2 regions of the Halomonas sp. HP20-15 genome follow, and region 2 is predicted to be linked to the other one. Evidence: predicted binding sites of a transcription regulator. Region 2 holds the regulator's gene; the other holds the start of a gene.
What was found. Region 2 encodes FliA, which starts transcription of late flagellar genes. Its sites were predicted from a motif close to CTAAAGTTNNNNNNNNNNCNGCCGATA; they were not measured.
Positions count from the first base shown of each region.

Region 1: the regulator FliA is predicted to act here: its motif matches at 2,752-2,778, upstream of flgM (flagellar biosynthesis anti-sigma factor FlgM).

Region 1 is NZ_JAWQLY010000001.1:12,018-22,601, forward strand. Features, by position in the region: gene R6258_RS00065 (SRPBCC family protein) at 1-228, shown strand, start outside; gene R6258_RS00070 (GGDEF domain-containing protein) at 276-1,751, opposite strand; gene R6258_RS00075 (flagellar protein FlgN) at 1,952-2,404, opposite strand; gene flgM (flagellar biosynthesis anti-sigma factor FlgM) at 2,437-2,715, opposite strand; gene flgA (flagellar basal body P-ring formation chaperone FlgA) at 2,833-3,633, opposite strand; gene flgB (flagellar basal body rod protein FlgB) at 3,720-4,133, shown strand; gene flgC (flagellar basal body rod protein FlgC) at 4,139-4,546, shown strand; gene R6258_RS00100 (flagellar hook assembly protein FlgD) at 4,577-5,263, shown strand; gene flgE (flagellar hook protein FlgE) at 5,338-6,684, shown strand; gene flgF (flagellar basal-body rod protein FlgF) at 6,750-7,487, shown strand; gene flgG (flagellar basal-body rod protein FlgG) at 7,513-8,295, shown strand; gene R6258_RS00120 (flagellar basal body L-ring protein FlgH) at 8,346-9,020, shown strand; gene R6258_RS00125 (flagellar basal body P-ring protein FlgI) at 9,053-10,186, shown strand; gene flgJ (flagellar assembly peptidoglycan hydrolase FlgJ) at 10,186-10,584, shown strand, end outside.
Region 2 is NZ_JAWQLY010000001.1:398,675-409,258, forward strand. Features, by position in the region: gene cydD (thiol reductant ABC exporter subunit CydD) at 1-407, opposite strand, end outside; gene cydB (cytochrome d ubiquinol oxidase subunit II) at 404-1,405, opposite strand; gene R6258_RS01890 (cytochrome ubiquinol oxidase subunit I) at 1,410-2,825, opposite strand; gene R6258_RS01895 (calcium/sodium antiporter) at 3,193-4,164, opposite strand; gene R6258_RS01900 (PqiA/YebS family transporter subunit) at 4,405-5,724, shown strand; gene pqiB (intermembrane transport protein PqiB) at 5,717-7,360, shown strand; gene R6258_RS01910 (membrane integrity-associated transporter subunit PqiC) at 7,390-8,013, shown strand; gene R6258_RS01915 (RNA polymerase sigma factor FliA) at 8,034-8,741, opposite strand; gene R6258_RS01920 (flagellar protein FlhE) at 8,901-9,347, opposite strand; gene R6258_RS01925 (hypothetical protein) at 9,344-9,883, opposite strand; gene flhF (flagellar biosynthesis protein FlhF) at 9,880-10,584, opposite strand, start outside.

The DNA of each region.
Region 1 (10,584 bases), 390 kb from region 2:
GTCACGGAGCGCCAGCCACCGCATACCCTGGCCTGGGAGTCCCTGCAAGGGGTGCGCAACCAGGGACGCTACACGTTGACGCCGGTTGCCGAGGGGACGCGGGTCGAACTCAGTGTCAGCTACGAGATTGGTAACCGCCTGCTTGCCAAGGCAGTGGACAAAGCGGCGAGGCCGTTGGTCAACCAGGTCGGCCAGCAGATACTGGCTCGGCTGGAAGCCAGGCTCTAGGACTGTCAGAGAACTGGCCGCGTTAGACGGGGGTTCTCCGCCGCGGCCTACTCGTGGGTCACCCGATTGCGCCCGGTGCGTTTCGACAGATACATGCGCTGGTCGGCTTTATGTATCAGTTCATCGGGCGAGCTGTAGCCCTCCTCCTTGAGGCTGACGATACCGACCGATGCGGTGATCTGGATCGTTATCCCCCGATGGTGAAGCAACGGGCGGCTGCGTAGCGTATTGCAGATACGATCGGCGTAGCCGGCGGCCTTGCGACGGTCGTAGCCCGGCAGCAAAACCATGAACTCCTCTCCACCGAAACGGCCGACATGAACGTCGGAGTCGCTCAGTTCGACGAGTAGGCTGGCAAAGTTCTTGAGCACTTCATCGCCCATGGGATGACCATGTTCGTCGTTGATCTGCTTGAAGTGATCAAGATCGAGAAACACGACCGACAGTTCTTGTGATAACTGATTGGCTTCTTCGAAATGCGTGTCGAGCAGGGATAGCAAATATTGGCGGCTATAGAGCTGGGTCAACGGGTCATAGCGTAGCGCGCGATCGAGCTGCCAGTTGGCGGCTTGCAGGGTATCCAGTTCCCGGCTCTGATGGTCCAGCTGGGACTGCAGATAGAGAGTACGATCGAGGAGCAACTGCTTTGCCTCCATCAACAGGCGCGGCGAGTCGAACGTGTCCGGGGCATCGACCTCGAAGAGTTCGGCCATCTGCGGGAGCCGGGCCTGGATGCTGCTGAGCAGTTCGCTCCGCTGCTTTTCGTTGCTCAACCAGGGATCTAGCTGGGCGAGGGTACGGTGGCCGTCCGATGCCAGCCAGATATCGGCGAGTCGTCCAGAGAGCATGACGCAGTCGCCGGCCAAGAAAGCGTCCTCACGTACCGGCCGATCATGGCTACAGCGTATCCATTCGCGACAGCGTAACGACAATCCCCAGTTTCCTGCCAGCCAGGCGCCGACTTCGGCATGGTCTGCGCCAAAATGCTCGCGTTCGCGCAGAGCGATCGCGTCATGATCGTCGAGCGTGCCGATGACCTCGGCGTACTCGAGCGGGGCAACGGCATTGAGTGCCAGCATGCCGATATCCTGCAGTAGCGCCGCCGTGAACACGGGACCGAGCTCATTGCCCTGGCGGCGCTGCGTGGCGAGTTCCTGGGCGGCGATAGCACTGGTCAACGAGCGCTGCCAGAAGTGCCGCAGATCGAAGCCGTTAGCTCGAGAATCGCCACGCGACGCCGTCGCCAGGCTAAAGCCCAGGGCAAGCGATACGGTGGTGTCGAGTCCCAGGCGCTCGACCGCTTCGCGCAGCGTTTCGGCGGGCTTCGCCTGTGCGTAATAGACGGTGTTCGCCAAAGAGATCAGCCGTGCCGTCAATGCCGGATCGTTGTGCAAAACGTCCAGGATAGGTTGCAACCGGGAATCGGGATCGGCCGCGAGGACGATAACGCGCTGAATCACGACTGGAATCGAGGGAAGCGCCGGGCAATCGAGCAAGGACTGGATGAGAGGCGATGGAATCACTGGCTTATCCCTAGCCGCGAACCACGTCCTGAACCATGCGAGCGGCAAAGCACAGGACAACGGCGATAATGGCGTATACCGCAAGGAATATGTTAACTATTCTTTGCCTATTGTAATGAATATCGCCGATTTGTTACACGAATATCAAGCAATCAATCGATCTCGCCCTAGGCGGACTCTAGAGATGGCCGGGACATGATTCAGGCTTTCGAGGCCACTCCCCCAAAACCGCGACGCCGCGATTGGCCATTGGGCCCGTATAGCGCCTTGCCCGCGGCATTGTTGAGAAAGTCGAGGATGCGTTGATTCTGATTCATGCGTGACCCGATCAGTACGCCATTGCGCTGATTGAGTTGTTTGGCGTGTAGCGCTCGGCTCAGGAAGGCGTGCCAGGCCTCCAGGCAGTGGGCATCCCGTGCGGCGGCTTCGGCGCCTTGGCGACCCTGGCCGTAGCCGAGCTTTTTCAGTACGTTACGCCGCTGAGTCTCGAGCGTTTCGAGGCGCTCCATATGTTGCTGCTTCTGCTGTGCCTGGGTGGCCAGGCATTCGCCATCGACTTCGCCTTCCGCGAGGCTGGCGCGTTCCGCCTCGAGCAACGCAATGAAAGCGTCGAGATGCTGTTGTTCGCGCTCGAGGTGCTGGGCCAGACTCATGGTGTGCTCTCCGCCAGTAAACGTAGGAATAATCAGCTTTCGGATTTACCGAGCAGGTCGCGGACGCTGTCGATCAGGCCATCGGCGATGCGCTCCGAGTCGATCTCCAGGCGGCCTTCACTGATCGCCTGGCGAATCTCGGCAACGCGCGCGGTGTCGATGTCCTGGGTCGTGTCCTGGGACTTGTTGCTCAGGTGCGCGACGGCAGCCGGGCTGGCGGCCTGTGACACGGCGCCTTGCTTGGCGGACTGCGTGGTCTTGCTATCGGTTTGCGTCGGGCGCTGCAGGGGGTGTGAGCTGTCGATTTTCACGGGGCATCCTCTTGATGATTTCGACCTTTCCCTGACTATCGGCCACGCATGGCATAACTTTAATGGCCGCCGGGGAAGCCCCGGCAGTTTAATTCCCGGCAACTTTGCCGGCTAGCCTCAGAATTCGACGCTCAATCGCTTCGGGCCGATTACCCGCGCCTGAAGCAACTCGCCGTTGGCGATGCGCAGCCTGACCTGTTCGCCCATCGCGCCGTTATCCATCGCTTGCGCCTCGCGGCGGACCTGAAACCCCTCGCCGCTGGCAATGACGCTTACCGTCTGTCCGCGCTTGACGAGATCCTGGCGACGCAACTGATAGCTCTGCAGTGTCGTGCCTGCGGACAAAGCCCGGGTGGCTACCAGCCCGATGGCGTCCTCGGCGTGTGTGACGGCATGCCGCGGCAGTTTTTCCAAGAGACCCTTTTCAAGCATCACATCCTGCGCTGTCAGGGCCGCGCCACGCGAAACATCCCGCGCCAGAACGACGTGCTCGATGGACACCGAAACGTCGGCCTGGACATAACGGGTGCGGCCATCGTCGCCGTTGCAGTGAATGCCGACCGCGACCCGCCCGTACAGCCGTTGATTATTCTGCGGTAGAAAGGGTTGAGGATCGTCGCAGGCGGGCAGCCGCGCCTGATTGCGCTGCACGCTGACGCTCACGCTGTCACCGAGGGGCTGGGCCTGCTCGATCAGAAAGTCATGGACGCGTCGCTCGAGCAAGGCTTGTTCGTCGCTCCCGGCCATTACCGAGGGGGCGCCCAGCCAGATCAAGACGGCGACAGCCAGCAGTTTCACGAAGTGGGCGCCACTATTCGGGCAGGCACTGTGGTTTCGGTTGCGCATCGATTCCTCCCCATGCGTTGGAGACGATTCTAGTGCTGGAGGGGGATTGTCATACGCGGAAATGATGAGCAAACCAGGGCCTATTTCTTCCTTTGGGAAGACAGCTCGGCGTCTATTCTCCAGCCTGAACCTTTCCCATCCGAGCCAGGGGACAAGAAATGATCGACATGCTTGACGGAGCGCTGCGCTTTCACCAGGAAGCTCTGAACCTGCGCGCGGAACGTCAGAAAGTGTTGGCGAGCAATATCGCCAATGCCGACACGCCCAATTATAAGGCGCGCGACTTCGACTTTTCGGCTGAATTGTCGCGTGCCATGCAGCAAGGGCGTCCGGCCGAGGGTGGGCTTTCACTGGCCCGCACCTCGGAGCGTCACATCCAGGCTCAGGCGCCAGCCAGCGCCGGGCGCGATCTGCTTTATCGCATACCCGACCAGCCAAGCCTAGATGGCAATACGGTCGACATGAACCGCGAACGCGCTCAGTTCGCCGATAATTCGATTCGCTACCAGGCGGGGCTGACCATCCTGAGTCGTAAGATTCAGGGGCTGAAGACCGCGATGCAACCGGAGTAATTGGCATGTCCATGTTCAGTATTTTCGATATTTCCGGCTCGGCGCTGACCGCTCAGTCCCAGCGCATGAACGTCACGGCGAGCAACCTGGCCAATGCCGACAGCGTCGCCGGACCCGATGGCGAGGCGTATCGCGCCAAGCAGGTCATGTTCGAGACGCGTTCCGACGTTTCCGGCGGTGTCGGCGGTGTTCGCGTCAGCGAAGTGGTCGAGGATCCCACGCCGATGCGCCGCGAATACCGGCCGGCGCATCCGCTGGCCGACGAAGAGGGCTACGTGACGATGCCCAACGTCGAGCCAGTCAACGAGATGGTCAACATGATTGCTGCCTCTCGTTCCTATCAAGCCAACGTCGAAGTCATGAACACCAGCAAGACGCTGATGCTCAAGACACTGACGCTGGGCGAGAACTAAGCGAACTTTTGGTAGCCATCAGGAGACCCCATGGCCAATACCATCGATACGAGCGTACTCAACGGCATGAACCAGACCACTGGTTCAGCGAGCGGCAAGGCAACGGCCACCGACGATCTCAGCAACAGCTTCATGACCCTGCTGGTCACTCAGTTGAAGAATCAGGACCCGATGAACCCGATGGAAAACGCCGAGATGACCTCGCAGTTGGCGCAGATCAACACGGTCAACGGCATTCAGGACCTGAACAAGACGCTGGAAGGCATCACCAGCCAGGTCAGCGCCGGCCAGAATCTGCAGGCAGCGGCGCTGATCGGTCAGGGCGTGCTGGTGCCTGGCAACCGGGTGGCGAAAGAGGGTGAAGTGACCACGCCGTTCGGCGTCGAACTGGAAGAGCCGGCCGATGACATCACCATCACCATCACCAACGACTCGGGTGAGGTCGTGCGCAGTTTCAGCGCCGACGATATAGGCGCACTTGATGCCGGTGTTCAATCCTTTACTTGGGATGGAACCCTTCAAGATGGCAAGACCCAGGCGGCCGATGGCTCCTACAACGTATCCATTCAGGCCAGCCAAGGTGGCGAGCCGGTCAGTGTCACCGCATTGAACTACGCGCAGGTCGGCGGTGTGCTGACCACCGACTCGGGGCCGAGACTCGATCTCGGTGCGATTTCCGGTCAGGTCGGACTCGATGCCGTCCGCCAGATTCTTTAACGGCAGCAGTGCTACCAAGAACTAACCAAGAATCAATTAAGTAGCGGGCGCCTTGGCTCGCAGGGAGACTAAGAATGGGTTTTTCACAGGCTTTGAGTGGTGTTAACGCCGCTTCCCAGCAACTGGATGTCGTCGGTAACAACATCGCCAACTCGCAGACCACCGGCTTCAAGAGTTCATCGGTGCAGTTCTCCGACGTGTTCGCCAATAGCCAGGTAGGTCTGGGTACCCGCGTAGCCGGCGTGCTGCAGGATTTCGGCAACGGCAACCTGGAGACCACCGGGCGTAATCTCGACCTGGCGATCAGCGGCACCGGCTTCTACCGCTTCGAACAGGAGGGCCAGATCGGCTACTCGCGCAACGGTCAGCTGACCATGACGGCGCAGGGCGATCTGGTGAACGCGCAGGGCGCCAAGATCATGGGCTATGGCCTGGGTGGCGGTCCGTTCTCCGAAGTTGTGACCGGTGGACAGCCGGTGGCAATGAATATTCCGGCCGACGATATGCCGGCGCAGGCGACCGGAGCCGAAGGCGGCGTGAAGGCCGTCTACAACCTGGATGCCAGCATCGATGAAACCGATGCAACGACACTGAACACGGTGAACGTTGCAGCGACCCTGGCTGATGGGACAACGGCAAAGACCGCACTGAATTACCATTACTCAAGCAGTTACACTGTTTATGATTCCCTGGGTAATCAGCGCAATGCAACGGTCTACTTCGAGAAGACGGGCGACAATGCCTGGAAGGGCACGATGGCCATCGATGGCATCGTCTCTGCCAGCGCCCTGGCCGATGCCGACAATGACGGCGTTGCTGATGCCGGTTCAGTCACTCTGCAAAATCAGTTCGATATCGCTTTCAACGATAGCGGTAAGTTGAACTCGATCACCCAGGGCGGAACGACCACGACCGCGCCGAATATCACGCCTCCCAGCATCCAGTTTGCCAGTGAGCAACTGGGTGGCGCTCCGGCTGATCTGAACTTCGATTTCGCCTTGACCGGTACGACCCAGTTCGCCAACGACTCGACCCAGAACTCGCTGGTTCAGGATGGCTACACCTCCGGCACCTTGGTGGGGATCACCATCGCCGATGACGGCACCATCATGCGCAATTTCACCAACGAAAAGTCGGTCGCCTCCGGCCAGATCGCGCTGGCTAACTTCCGTAACCCGGAAGGCCTCAAAGCCGCGGGTGACAACATGTGGGCCGCGACCGCCGAGTCCGGCGCCGAAGTGATTGGTACGGCGGGCATCGGTCAGTTCGGCTCCATCGAGTCCGGTACGCTGGAAGCTTCCAACGTCGATCTGACCAAGGAGCTGGTCGACCTGATCATCGCTCAGCGCAACTACCAGGCCAATACCAACTCGATCCGCACCCAGTCCGAGGTGATGGATCAGATCGCCCAGCTGCGTTAATGGCTAGCTGATGCCGGGCCTTTCTGGCCCGGCATCTTGGTGCGTCAAGTCGAGAGTCGAACATCATGGATCGCATTCTTTATACCGCCATGAGCGGTGCCAGGCAGAGCATGGACCAGCAGGCGGTCGTCAACAACAACCTGGCCAATGTCGCCACGCCGGGCTTTCGTGCCGAGCTCAGCGCCATGCGTGCAGTCCCGGTTCAGGGCGATGGGTTGGCGACCCGCACGTCGGTCATGGCATCCACGCCGGGCAGCGATTTCACGCCCGGGCCGTTGTCGACGACCGGCCGGGAACTCGATGTGGCGATCGATGGCGACGGCATGCTAGCGGTGCAGACCGCCGATGGCGAAGCCTATACCCGCCGCGGCGATCTGCAGGTCGACGCCAACGGCGTGGTCAACGTCATGGGGCGTCCGGTGATGGGCGGTGGCGGGCCGATCATCGTCCCCTTGGGTGCCGAGGTGAGTATCGGTGCCGACGGCACCATGAGCGCCGTCGTGCCCGGTGGCGCTCCGAATACACGCGGCCCGGTGGGCCAGCTCAAGCTGGTCAATCCTGAGCCGGGTTCGCTGGTACGTGGCGAGGACGGCCTGTTCCGTCCGCAGGGCGGTGGCCAGCTTCAGGCCGACGATACGGTCAGGGTGGTCAGCGGGGCCCTGGAAGGCAGCAACGTGAGTGCCACCGAGGCGATGGTCGCGATGATCGATGGCGCACGCCGCTACGACATGCAGATGAAGACCATCGAGAGCGCCGACGAGAACGCCCAGCGCGCCAACAGCTTGCTGTCCGTTACCAGCTAGCGTTAACCCTTCGAGGAATTGAATCATGATTCGTTCATTGTGGACTGCCAAGACCGGGCTGGAAGCTCAGCAGGTGCAGATGGATGTTATCTCCAACAACCTGGCGAACGTCAGCACCAACGGCTTCAAGCGCTCGCGTGCGGTGTTCGAGGACCTGCTCTACCAGAACCTGCGCCAGCCCGGTGCGCAGTCGAATGTCCAGGACAATCTGCCGTCGGGAATGCAGATCGGCAGCGGCGTGCGTCCGGTCGCAACCGAACGCCTGCATACCCAGGGCAACCTGGAAAATACCGAGAACTCGCGCGATCTCGCGATCAGCGGCAAGGGCTTCTTCCAGGTGACGCGTGCCGATGGCACCACGGCCTATACCCGCGATGGCAGTTTCCAGGTCAACCAGAATGGCCAGTTGGTGACCGCCAGCGGTTACCCCATCGAGCCGGCCGTATTCATTCCCGAGAATGCGCTGTCGGTTTCGGTCAGTCGCGACGGCATCGTGTCGGTGACCCAGCCGGGCACCGCGCAGTCCAATCAGGTCGGGCAATTGACCCTGGCGACCTTCAGCAACCCCACGGGTCTGGAGAGCATCGGTGAGAACCTGTATCTCGAGACGACGGCGTCCGGCCCGCGTAACGACAACGTCCCCGGCCTGAATGGCGCCGGTACGCTGTATCAGGGTTATGTCGAGACCTCCAACGTCAACGTGGTCGAGGAAATGGTCGGCATGATCCAGACCCAGCGCGCCTATGAAATCAACAGCAAGGCCGTGAAGACCTCCGACGAGATGCTGGCGCGTCTGGCCCAGCTGTGATCGGTGGTAGCCACATGAATACTGGATCGATGCTGGAGGTGAGGAAACGCATGCCGACCCGTTTGCTGCGGAGCTTGTTGGTGGGGGCCCTGATGCTGGCGGTAGGCGGCTGTGCGCAGTTGCCGCGCCCGTCGGTGGTCGGTGAGCAGGAAAAGATCGTCATCAACGAGCCGCCGCCGCCGATCCCCAATGGTTCGATCTACCAGCCGGCCACCAGCTATCAGCCGTTGTTCGAAGATCGCCGTCCGCGCAACATCGGCGACATCCTGACTATCGTTCTCGATGAGGATGTCAGTGCCAGCAAGAACTCGTCGGCCAATGCCGGTCGCAACGGCAGCGCGAGCCTCGAGCTTTCCCAGTTGCCCGATGCGCTCGACCGGCTCGCCGAGTACGGCTTCGATGTGTCCGGCGAAAACGACTTTGCCGGCAGCGGCGGTGCGGCCGCCAACAACAGCTTTACCGGCACGATTACCGTCACGGTTATCGACGTGCTCTACAACGGCAATCTGCGGGTGCGTGGCGAGAAGCAGATCGCCATCAACCAGGGCACCGAGTTCATTCGCTTTTCGGGGGTCGTCAATCCGCGCACGGTTACCGGTCGAAACACCGTCGTATCGACCGATGTCGCGGATGCCCGTATCGAATACGTGGGCGACGGTTATATCAACGAGGCGCAGACCATGGGCTGGTTGCAGCGCTTCTTCCTCAATGTGTCACCGTTCTGATGATGCATCGCAGGCATCAAGGGTTGATGATCATGTCTATTCGCCGCTTCTTTTCGTTTTCGCAGCCGGGCTTTCGTTGGCTGGCAGGCCTGTGCCTGCTGGTTGCTCTGGCAACGCCGGCACAGGCCGAGCGCATTCGCGACTTGGCTTCCTTTGCCGGGGTGCGTGACAACGCCCTGGTCGGCTACGGCCTGGTCGTCGGCCTGGATGGTTCGGGCGACCAGACCACCCAGGCGCCGTTCACCACCCAGAGTCTGACCAACATGCTTTCCCAACTGGGCATCAGCGTGCCGGCGGGGACCAACATGCAGCTCAAGAACGTCGCCGCGGTCATGATCACCGCCAAGCTGCCGCCGTTCGCCCGTCAGGGCCAGGAGATCGACGTCGTCGTTTCCTCGGTGGGTAATGCACGCAGCCTGCGTGGCGGCACTCTGCTGATGGCGCCGCTCAAGGGCGCCGATGGCAATGTCTATGCCATGGCTCAGGGCAATGTCTTCGTTGGTGGTGCCGGGGCGGAAGCGGGCGGCAGCAGCGTTTCCATCAACCAGCAGGCCGGCGGCAGCATCAATGGCGGCGCCACCGTCGAGCGCGAAGTGCCGCTACAACTCGGTGCCAATGGCACCCTGGACCTGCAACTCGACGAGTACAGCTTCGACAACGCCCAGCGTGCCGTGGCGGCGATCAACCAGGAGTTCGGCGCACCGGTAGCCTCGGCGCTGGATGGCCGGGTGATCCGCCTGCAGACGCCGATGGGCAGCAACGACCGCGTGCGTTTCATGGCCCGGGTACAGAATATCGATTTGGCGCTGGGCGCGGAGCCTGCCCGGGTGATCATCAATTCGCGCACCGGCTCGGTGGTGTTGACCAGTAGCGTGACGCTGCGCCAGGCGGCGGTGGCCCATGGCAATCTGTCGATCACCATCGACAACAATCCCCAGGTCAGCCAGCCGAATCCGTTCTCCGAAGGCGAGACCGTGGTCGTGCCCAACGCCGAAGTATCGGTGGCCCAGGAAGGCGGCGCGTTGCAGATGCTCAATACCAGCGCCGATCTGGCCAAGGTCGTCAATGCACTCAATGCGTTGGGCGCGACGCCGCAGGATCTGATGTCGATCCTGCAGGCGCTCAAGGCTTCGGGCTCGCTGCGCGCGGATCTGGAGATCATCTGATGGCGATGGACAGCACCGGCGGCCAGTTCGCGCTCGACCTCCAAGGTCTGCAGCGTCTCAAGCAGACCGCCAGCAGCCGGCCCGAGGAGGGCGTCCGTGAAGCGGCCAAGCAGTTCGAGGCGGTGTTCCTCAAGATGATGCTCAAGAGCATGCGCGACGCGACTCCTCAGTCGGGGCTGCTGGACAGCCAGCAGACACGCTTCTATACGGAGATGCTCGACCAGCAATGGTCGCAGCATCTGTCCGGGCAGGGGGTCGGGCTCGCCGAACAACTGGTGCAGCAGCTCGAGGATCGTGGCCTGGTACCCAAGGTCGACAGCGCCAGTGAATCGCTGATCGCCGGGATACCGCGCGGCACGCCGCGAGTATTGCATGGCGGCCTGCAGGGAGACGTGCCG
Region 2 (10,584 bases):
AGCCCCGCCGAATGACGATCGCCGAGCCGTACCGGGCCCAGCGCGGCGAGATGATCGAGCAGCTCGCCGCGCACCCGGGCGCGGATTCGCAGGCTGGCCTCGGCGCCGGCGCGCTCCTGAACCCATTGCGCCACGGCTCGCAGCACCAGCACGCCGACCAGGCCAGAAAACGCCGGCCACAGCGCCGCCGGCGCCGTAGCACTGGTCACCAGTTGATCGATCGCCCAGGCCAGCAGGCCCATCTGCACCACCGTACAGAGCCCCGCCAGGATACCTGCGGCACCCGCCAGACCCAGCCAGCCACGGACGCCACCCGACAGTTCGCGAAGCCAGCGCCGGTTGGTGAGCTGTGGGTCCAGCGCGCCGCGCCGCCCGCCGGAGCGTTCAATGTCCGCTTGTACGCTCAATGATAACCTTCGCCGACCCGCACCTTGCCGCGGAAGACCCAGTAGGACCAGGCGGTATAGCCCAGGATGATCGGGATTACGAACAGCACCCCGACCAGCAGGAACAGCTGCGACTCAGGAGCCGAGGCTGCGTCCCACAGGGTGTAATTCGGCGGCACGACATACGGCCAGCGACTCACCAGCAGCCCCAGGTAGGTGAAGATGAACAGCCCCATGGTGGTCACGAACGGCAGGATGTCGCGCTCGTGCTTGACGCCCCACCAGATCAGCGCCGCGCAGCCCAGCGCCAGCGCCGGCAGCAGCCAGATGATCTCCAGGTGGTTGAACCAGCGCGCCCAGACATCGGCGTTGATGAAGGGCGTCCACAGGCTGACCACCACGAATACCGCGAGCACCGCCAGCAGCAGCTTGACGACCAGGCCACGCGCCCAGCGCTGGATGTGACCTTCGGTCTTCATTGCCACCCAGGTCGCGCCGAGCAGCGCGAAACCGGCCAGCATCCCCAGGCCGGTGAGCACCGAGAACGGCGTCAGCCAATCGAAGGCACCACCGGTGTAGACCCGATTCTGGGTCTCGAAGCCCTGGATGTAGGCGCCTACTACCGCTCCCTGGGCGAAGGTGGCGACCGCCGAACCGCCGGCGAAAGCGGCGTTCCACCACTTCTTGGAGCTACGCGCCTTGAAGCGGAACTCGAAGGCGATGCCACGGAAGATCAATCCCGCCAGCATCAGGAATACGCCGAGGTAGAGCGCCGGCAGCAGGATCGTATAGACCAGCGGAAAAGCGCCGACCAACCCCGCGCCACCGAGCACCAGCCAGGTCTCGTTGCCGTCCCAAATCGGCGCTACGGAATTCATCATCACGTCGCGCGCCTCTTCGTCCGGGGCGAACGGAAAGAGCAGGCCCACGCCCAGGTCGAAACCGTCCATCAGCACGTACATGATGATGCCGAAGGCGATGATCGCGGCCCAGATCAACGAGAGATCGATAGTTCCCATGGTTTCAGCTCCTGGAGGCGGCGTTGGGGTCTTGATACTGGCCGTCGTCGAACGGCACGTGGGAAGCCGACATCGGGCGCATGGCGCGGGTCACGTCCTGTATGTCGCCCTCGACCATGCCCTGACGGATCACCCGGCCCAGATAATAGATACCGGCGACGAACACCACGGCATAAACGAGGATGTAGCCGATCAGGGTGGTCAGCGCCATCCAGCCGGTGAGCGACGGCGTCACCGCCTCGGCCTGGGTCATCACCCCATAGATCAGCCAGGGAGCACGCCCCGTCTCGGTGACGAACCAGCCGGCGGTCACGGCGATGAACGGCGAGACGGCCATCAAGCGCAGCCCCTGCAGGAAGAAGCGGTTGTGGTAGACCCGACCGCCACGACGCAGCAGCAGGCCGGCTACGGCGAAGGCGATCATCAACACGCCCAGCCCGACCATGATGCGAAACGAGTAGAAGGTGATCCACACCGGCGGCTGCTGGTCGCGGGGGATCTCGTTGAGCCCCGGTAGCTCGCCATGCGGGTCGTGGGTGAGGATCAGGCTCGCCAGATTGGGAACGCCCACCGCGAAGTGATTGGTCTGGTTGGCCTGGTCCGGAATGGCAAACAGCAACAGCGGCACCGACGACTCGGTATGCCAGATGCCTTCGATGGCCGCGATCTTGCTCGGCTGATGCTCGAGCGTGTTGGTGCCGTGGAAGTCACCGATGATCGCCTGGGCCGGGGTCGCGAACAGCAACAGCCACAGCGACATCGACAGCGCCTTGCGATTGGCCTCGACGTCATGGCCGCGCAGCAGATACCAGGCGCTGACCCCGCAGACCACGAAGCCGCCGGTCAGAAACGATGCCAGCACCATGTGCAGGAAGCGATACGGGAACGATGGATTGAAGATCGCCTCGACCCAGGACGTCACATGGACCATGCCTTCGCGCATCTCGTAACCGGCGGGAGTCTGCATCCAGCTATTGGCCGCGAGGATCCAGAACGATGAGATGAGGGTACCCAGGGCGACCATGATCGCCGCGAACAGATGCACCTTGGGCGATACGCGCTCGCGCCCGAACAGCAGCACGCCGAGAAAGCCGGCCTCGAGGAAGAACGCCGTGACCACCTCGTAGCTGAGCATGGGACCTATGAAGTTCGAGGCCGCCTGGGAGAAGTTGCTCCAGTTGGTGCCGAACTGGAAGGCCATGACGATGCCCGATACCACTCCCATGCCGAACACCACCGCGAAGACCTTGGTCCAGAACTCCGCCAATCGCTCCCAAGCCGGGTTGCCGGTCTTGACCAGCAGGCCGTAGAGCAGCGCCAGGTAGGATGCCAGGCCGATCGTGAAGACCGGGAAGATGGCATGAAAGGTTACGACAAACGCGAATTGCAATCGCGACAGGATGACCGGATCAAGTTCCATGTCTACTCCTAATCCATCCGAAGTCAGGACCGTCGTCGATGCGGCATCGCCGCGATCCCCATTAACCCAACCTTGCAGCCGGTCGCCGCGCATTGCTGCGACTCACCACAGGTTAGCCAACCAGACATTCATTGCGAGCCTCGGAAACCGCCAATCATCTCTGGAGCGACTTCATGATACGCCCGCCGAGAGGCCGACTTAAGTCTTACCGGGCGCGTCCAGTTGCCGCAGATCAAGAACGCGGCGATTTGTCTGGAATCGGCCAAACGCGCAAGCGCCTGCGCCGATTCGTTCCGATGCGAAGTTGAAGCCCGCAGGGCCCGGCGCAAGGAGTGGCTGGCGGGAAGGCTGGTGTCGCCCCGATTGATCAGACCATTTCGCTACTAATCAGATAAGCGTTGTAGGCCAGGTAGACGAGCAGCAGCGCGCCGCCCTCGAAGCGATTGATCCGCCCCTGGCGCTGGCGCCAGCCGATGCCGAAGATCAACACCGCAAGCGTCAGCACCGCCATCACCGGCCAGTCACGCAGTATTACCGCGCGCTCGGCGTCGATCGGCGTGATCACGCCGGCCAGTCCCACTACGGCCAGCGTATTGAACAGATTGGAGCCCACCACGTTGCCCAGCACCAGGTCGTGCTCGTTCTTGCGCAACGCGCTGATCGAGGAGGCCAGCTCGGGGAGCGAGGTACCCACCGCGACCACCGTCAGACCGATGACCAGATCGCTGACGCCGAACGCCTGGGCGATCTGCACCGCCCCCCAGACCAGTAGCCGCGAACTGACGATCAATACCACCAGGCCCACGAGCGTCCAGAGGATACCGGTTCGCAGCGTCATGGGATGCTCTGCAAGCGAGGCCTCGGTGCCCACCCCCAGGGCATCGCTGGAAGCACTCCGGGCGCGCCAGATACTGAATCCCATGAACAGGATCAGCAGGATCAGCAGCAGCAGGCCATCGAGGCGCGAAACCTGGGCGTTGAGCAGCAGCCAACCGGAAATCAAGGTGATGACGCCCAGCAGCGGCAACTCCTGCCGAATGACCTGCGAATGCACCGTCAGCGGACTGAGCAGCGCCACGAGACCGAGAATCAGCCCGATATTGGTAATGTTCGAGCCGTAGGCATTACCCAGCGCCAGCCCCGGATTGCCCTGCCAGGCAGCGAGCGTCGAGACCATCATCTCGGGGGCCGAGGTGCCGAAACCGATCACCAGAATACCGATCAACAGCGACGGCAGGCCCAGATGCCCCGCCGTGGCGGCCGCGCCGTCGACGAAACGATCGGCACTCCATACCAGCAATACCAACCCCAGAACGACAGCCCCGATTGCAAGTAACAAGCTCGCCTCCATTAGTGATCGTATGATTGCCCCCGGCACCCGTGGACGCTCGGCGGCATGATGCCCGAGTTGTCCCAACAGGACCAGCGCCCGGCCCGGTTCCCTGCAGGGGGCGCCCTGCTCATGCCGAGCCGCACTACTTCAAGGCGGCAAGCGATGAACGCTGTTCGACCGCAGACACTAAGCGGTTACACTGGTGCGCATGGATGAGAATACTAATCGCCACAGGACGCTGATGCGGTGACCGCCGACTTGCAACCGCCCGATACGCTGCCGGACACCGAAACCAGCTCACCACGCCAGAGCCGGCGCCGGCTGCGTGCTTGCCACGAGTGCGACTGGCTGGTGGCGCTGCCGCCGCTGAGCCCGGGGCAGAAGGCGGACTGTCCGCGCTGTGGGCATGTTCTCGCCCTGCGTCACAACCGTCCGGCTCAGCGCAGCCTGGCGCTTTCGCTAGCGGCGCTGGTCGCGCTGATCGTCGCGTTGTCCTTCCCCTTCATCAGTTTCGAAGTCAGCGGTATCAGCAATCGCATCGAACTGGCCCAGACCGTACGCAGCCTGGCCGGCTACGACCAACCATTGGTAGCGATCTGCGTGGCGCTGAGCGTCGCCGTGCTGCCGGCCCTCTATCTCGGCTGCGTCGCCTGGCTGCAGGTCGGCCTGCTGAGCCGCGAGCCGCTGCCCTTCAGCCGCGGCATCGCACGCTCACTGAGCCATCTGCATCCATGGATGATGGCCGACGTGTTCATCATCGGCGCGCTGGTCAGCCTGATCAAAGTTGCCGGGCTCGCCGAAGTCAGTCTGGGCGTCTCGTTCTGGGCCTTCTGCCTGTTTGCCATCCTGCTGTTGCTGACCACGCAATCGATCGACAACGATTGGATGTGGTTCTCGCTGGCCGGCGAACCGCTCGCGCCCGAACACAGTCGCACCGGAGCCCCGGCCGCCGAGCAGGGCCTGGCCGGTTGCCAGACCTGCGGCCTGGTCAACGCGCTGGATGCCAACGGGCACGGACGCTGCCGCCGCTGTGGCGAAGCGTTGCATGCGCGACAGCCGCGGAGCCTGCAGCGTACCTGGGCGCTGCTCGTCGCGGCGACGATCATGTATCTGCCGGCCAATATCTATCCGATCATGACCACCACCCATCTCGGTGAAGACAACCCATCGACGATCATCGGTGGTGTTATCCAGCTCTGGCAGATGGGCTCCTATCCGGTCGCCACGGTCATCTTCGTCGCCAGCATTCTGGTGCCGGTCGGCAAATTGCTCGCGCTCGGCTGGCTGTGCATCGCCGTGCGCCGTAGCGGCGGCTATCACCGCACCGTGCGGACCCGGCTCTACAGGCTGACCGAATTCATCGGCCGCTGGTCGATGGTCGACGTCTTCGTGGTAGCAATCCTGGTCGCCCTGATCCGCGCCGGCACCTTAATGTCGGTCACTCCGGGACCGGCCGCACTGGCTTTCGCCTCGGTCGTGGTGCTCACCATGCTCGCCGCCCTCACTTTCGATCCGCGCCTGCTGTGGCAGCCGCCCGTTCCCGCCAAGGAATCCCCACATGCCTGAAGCGCATCGCGCCCAACGTCATGCACAGTCGCGCATCTCCCCAATCTGGATCGTACCGCTGGTGGCGGTACTGATCGGTCTGTGGCTGGTCTATGACAACGTCAGCCGGCGAGGCCCCGAGATCACCCTGGAGATGCCCACAGCGGAAGGCATCGAAGCCGGCAAGACGCTGATCAAGACGCGCAACGTCGAGGTCGGCCGGGTCGAGAGCGTACGCCTATCGGAGGATCTCTCGCATACCGTGGTTACCGCCCGCATGAGCGAGGATGCCGAGCGCATGCTCAATACCGGCAGCCGTTTCTGGGTGGTCAAGCCGCGTATCGGGCGCGAGGGCATCAGCGGCCTGAACACCGTGCTGTCCGGGGCCTATATCCAGTTGCAACCCGGCCAGAGCGAGGAACCGCAATACCACTTCACAGTCCTCGAGCAGCCACCGGTCGCGCCGCCCGGCGCCAAGGGTGTGCGCATCAATCTGGTCAGCCAGTTGGGCAGTTCGCTGCGGGTCGGCGATCCGGTCACCTACCAGGGCTTCACCGTGGGTCGTGTCGAGGATGCCTCGTTCGATCCGCAGGATCGGGAAATGCACCATCGCCTGTTCATCGAATCGCCCTACGATGTGCTGATCACCGAGGCCACCCGCTTCTGGTCGGCCTCGGGCATCAACGTCAAGCTCAATTCCGAGGGCGTCAGCGTCCAGCTCGAATCGCTGGAAGCCGTGGTCGGCGGCGGCGTGACCTTCGGCATCCCCGAGGACATTCCTCCGGGAGCCAAGGCCGCACCGGACAGTACCTATACGCTCTATGCCAATGAGGAAGACGCCCTGCAGGGCACCTACAATCGCAATCTCGAATACGTGCTGCTGGTCGACGACACCGTACGCGGCCTGTCGAAGGGCTCGCCGGTCGAATACCGTGGGGTGCGTGTCGGTACGGTGGTCAGCGTGCCTTGGCGTTTCACGGCGCCGCAGCCGAACACGCGTCAGCGCTTCGCGATCCCGGTGTTGATCCGCATCGAACCGCAGCGCCTGACCCTTGACGACCAGCCGGTGAATCTCGAGGAATGGAAGCAACGTTTCACGAAAATGTTCGACTATGGCCTGCGCGCCTCGCTTAAGGCCGGTAACCTGCTAACCGGGGCCCTGTTCGTCGACCTCAATTTCAACAAGGAGCTGGCCGGCGAATACACTCCGGAAACCTTCGAGGAGCGTACCGTATTCCCGACCACCTCGGGCGGCTTCGCCCAGATCGAGCAGAAGGTCTCCAACCTGCTCGACAAGCTAAACGAACTGCAGGTCGAGCCGATCCTCGACAAGCTCGATCGCACCATGGCCACCTCGCAGGCGACGCTCGAGGAAGTCCGCGCGAGTGCCCAATCGCTCAGGGCCATGCTCAACGATCCGGCGACGCGCGAAATACCCGGCAATATCAACGAGTCGCTGGAACAGTTGCAGCGCACACTCGAGGGTCTTTCGCCCGATTCGCCGGCCTACCGTGAACTCAACGGTACGCTGCAGAGCATCGAGAAGCTGGTACGCCAGTTGCAGCCTTTGGCCGAAACGCTCGGCGAGAACCCCAACGCGCTGATCTTCGATCGCAGTCCGGGGCCTGATCCGGTACCGCAGGCACCGAAGCGCTGAATCCGAAGGCCAGGTCAAGGAGGAAAGATATGACACGACAACGCAGGACGCTGATGGCTGGCGCACTACTTGCCCTGGTTGCCCTGGCGGGCTGCGCGGGCTCGCCGACCACCGAACGCTATACCCTGCCGTCACCGGCGAATGGCGCCGCGTCCGGCGTGGTTACGTCCAGCGATATGGCAACAATGGCGGACTATAGCCTGGTCATCGATCAGGTGAGCGTAGCCGGCTATCTCGACGAACCGGGCATCGTGCTGCAACCCGACGCGATTCGCCTGCGCCAGGCCAGCAACCATCAATGGGCCGAGGCGCTCGGCCAGCAGCTCAGTCGCGGCCTGCGTCAGCGGCTCGCCACCGAACTTCCCGACACCCACATCCTCATGGGCGGCAATCCGCCCGAAGCCATGCATCTGCGGGTCTACGTCGAGCAGTTTCAGGGGCACTACGAAGGCGTGGGCATGGCCAGCGGTTACTGGCAACTGCGAGGGGCAAAGGGCGATCTACTGCTCGAGCGCGGCTTCTCGGCCAGTACCCCGCTCGCGGAGGATGGTTACCCGGCGCTGGTGCGTGCGCTGGGGGCAAGCTGGGACAAGGTCGCGGCGGGCTTCGCCGCGCAAATTCGCCGACTGCGCGCGGCGGGCGCAGGCGATTAGCGGCGGCCCAGAGGCGACCGTCACTCGTCTTCGGAAGCCAGCTGGCCACGCAGCCGGGCCACGGCCTGGCTGTGCAACTGGCAGACCCGCGACTCGCTGACGCCGAGTACCGCGCCGATCTCCTTGAGGTTGAGCTCTTCCTGGTAATACAGCCCCAGCAGCAGCTTCTCGCGTTCCGGCAGCTTGTCGATGGCCGCGACCAGACGCGCGCGCTGCTCGCCACTGGCCAGCGCATCGAAAGGCGACTTCGGCGACGATTCGCCCGCCTCCGGCTCGCCACCCTCCTCGACCAGATCTTCGAAGCCGAGCAGATGGCCACCGTTGGTATCGGCCAGCCGCTGATGGTATTCACTGAGACTCAGCGACAGATAGTCGGCAATTTCGCGCTCGTCGGCGGGACGTCCGAGCTGTTGTTCGAGGCGACGGATAGCCTCGTCGATCTCGCGAGCGTTACGCCGCACGCTACGCGGCACCCAGTCGCGGCTGCGCAGCTCATCGATCATCGATCCGCGTATGCGCTGGCTGGCGTAGGTGGTGAAGCTCGCCCCCTGGTCAGCGTTATAGCGTCCCAGAGCATCGAGCAAGCCGACCATACCGGCCTGGATCAAGTCATCGAGATCAACACTGGCCGGCAGCCTTACCTGCAGCGCCAGCGCCTGGCGCCTGACCACAGGCAGATACTGGTCGAGCAAAGCATGCTGATCGATTTTACCTTGTGCCGTATACATTCCGCGTCTGGGACCTGTGTGACCGAGGCAGCACGGGACGGCTGCCGATAATGGAATTATTACTCCGAGCCGTCCCTCACCAAGCGATGAATACCTCGCTTCGTGAAAGGTTATTCAAGCTTTTAGCGAGGCTCTTTGCCTCAGCGCCCGGCTTTTCGCTTATCTGTAGTTGACGATCAATTGCAGGCCTTCGACCCGCAGCGGCGCCGAGGAACGCGCCGATTCAGGCAGGCGAAAACGCACCACGAAGGGCCCCGAGGCGGTCAGCCCGGCCAGGGCCTCGCTTTGCCCGCGAGGCGTGATCAGTCGCAGGCAGCGCTGCGGATGGCATAACCGGGCTTCCAGGCGTGCCGTGCCCGGCGGCGAGGTAAACCGCCAACTAATCGAAGTGATCTCGCCATCCGCCGGCGCCGCAGGAGCTTGAATCGGTTGCGAAGCGACCTCGCGCCCCGGCGTGAACAGCCTGACGCTCGGCGCCTCGCCGACCCAGCTACCGGCCGCCCCGGCCCTGGCGACCGGAGCGAACGCACTCGCTATCCCCAGGCTCGTCAGCGCGACGCCCGAAAATCGCAGCAGGCCGCGCCACGGCGCGGAGCGAACGTTCAACGTTGCTCCTCGGGCGGGAGCCGCCGCGGCCGCCGCGGCTGCGGGACTATCCAGAGCTCGAAGCCCAGAAACTCGGCCGCGGCCTGCTGGAGATTGCTCAGCAGGCCGGCCCGCGAGGCAAACGGCGGGTGCACCAGCAGCAAGCGCTTGGGGCCACCACGCTGGGCGAGGCGCTTGAGCGTGCGATAGGCGCGACGAAAGCCATCACCATCGTCGCCTACCCATAGCGCCCAGTGTGCCTGCTGGCTCAGCAATATCGAAAGGTGCGGGCTCTCGACACTGATCGGCACCAACCGCCAGGCTTCGGGGGCGCCGACCCAGCGTTGCCCCTGGGCGTGCCAACGCTGCAGAGCGTCGTGCACCGGTTGCACCACGGCGTTTTCGCCACCTGCCAGACCAACGACCATCAATACCCGCGACGCGGCGGTCCGCGCTTCGGCCGCTGGCGACGTGGTCGCGTCCCCAGGCTCGGCCTGATCGCCGAGTTCGGCCTGCGCCCAACGCCGCAAGCCGGCCGCTTGATCGATCTGACTCACGGCTGATTCCTGTCATCCAGCAACTGGCCACTCGCCAGCAGGAAGGCGTCACGGGCGGTGAACAGATACCACAGCGCCTCGAGCAGCGCCTGGGCGCTGCGCTTGCGACCGCTGCCGAGCATGTTCAGCAACTGGCCGCGGACGTCCACCGCCCAATCGGCCTGTTCCTGATCGAGTCGAATCGCCAGCGAGGCCAATGCGGTGGCGAGCCACACGCGCAGCTCGTCATCCACGCGCATCGCCTGCGACGGCGCCAGCCACTGCCAGGCGCGACGCGCCAGCAGCGGCAGCTCTTCATGGGCCAACTGGGCGGCAAAGGCCGCGAGACTGCTCGCGGCATCGGCCGACGATGTCAGCCAGTAGCGTCGCCCCAGCAAGCGCCCGGTATCCAGGTCGGTCAGGGTGACGAACCAGGCCGTCAGCGAGTCCGGCGAATCGAGCGACACGGCCAGCCGGGCGCTCTGCAGCCGGGCATTGCGTCCACGGTAACGGAATGTCCGGCTCTCGTCGGTCGTGGCGTGGACCTGCAGCGATGCCAGCTTGTGACGCACGCCGTCGACGCTGACCCGGGTATTGGGCTGCGCCATGGCTACCCAGCGCACTCCTGCCGCGTCGAGTTCATGGCGCAGAGCCGCCGGCGGGCAACGCGGCAGCCAATGCTCGCGCAGCGCCAGCCGCTGCGCGGCGTAGCGAAGCTTCTC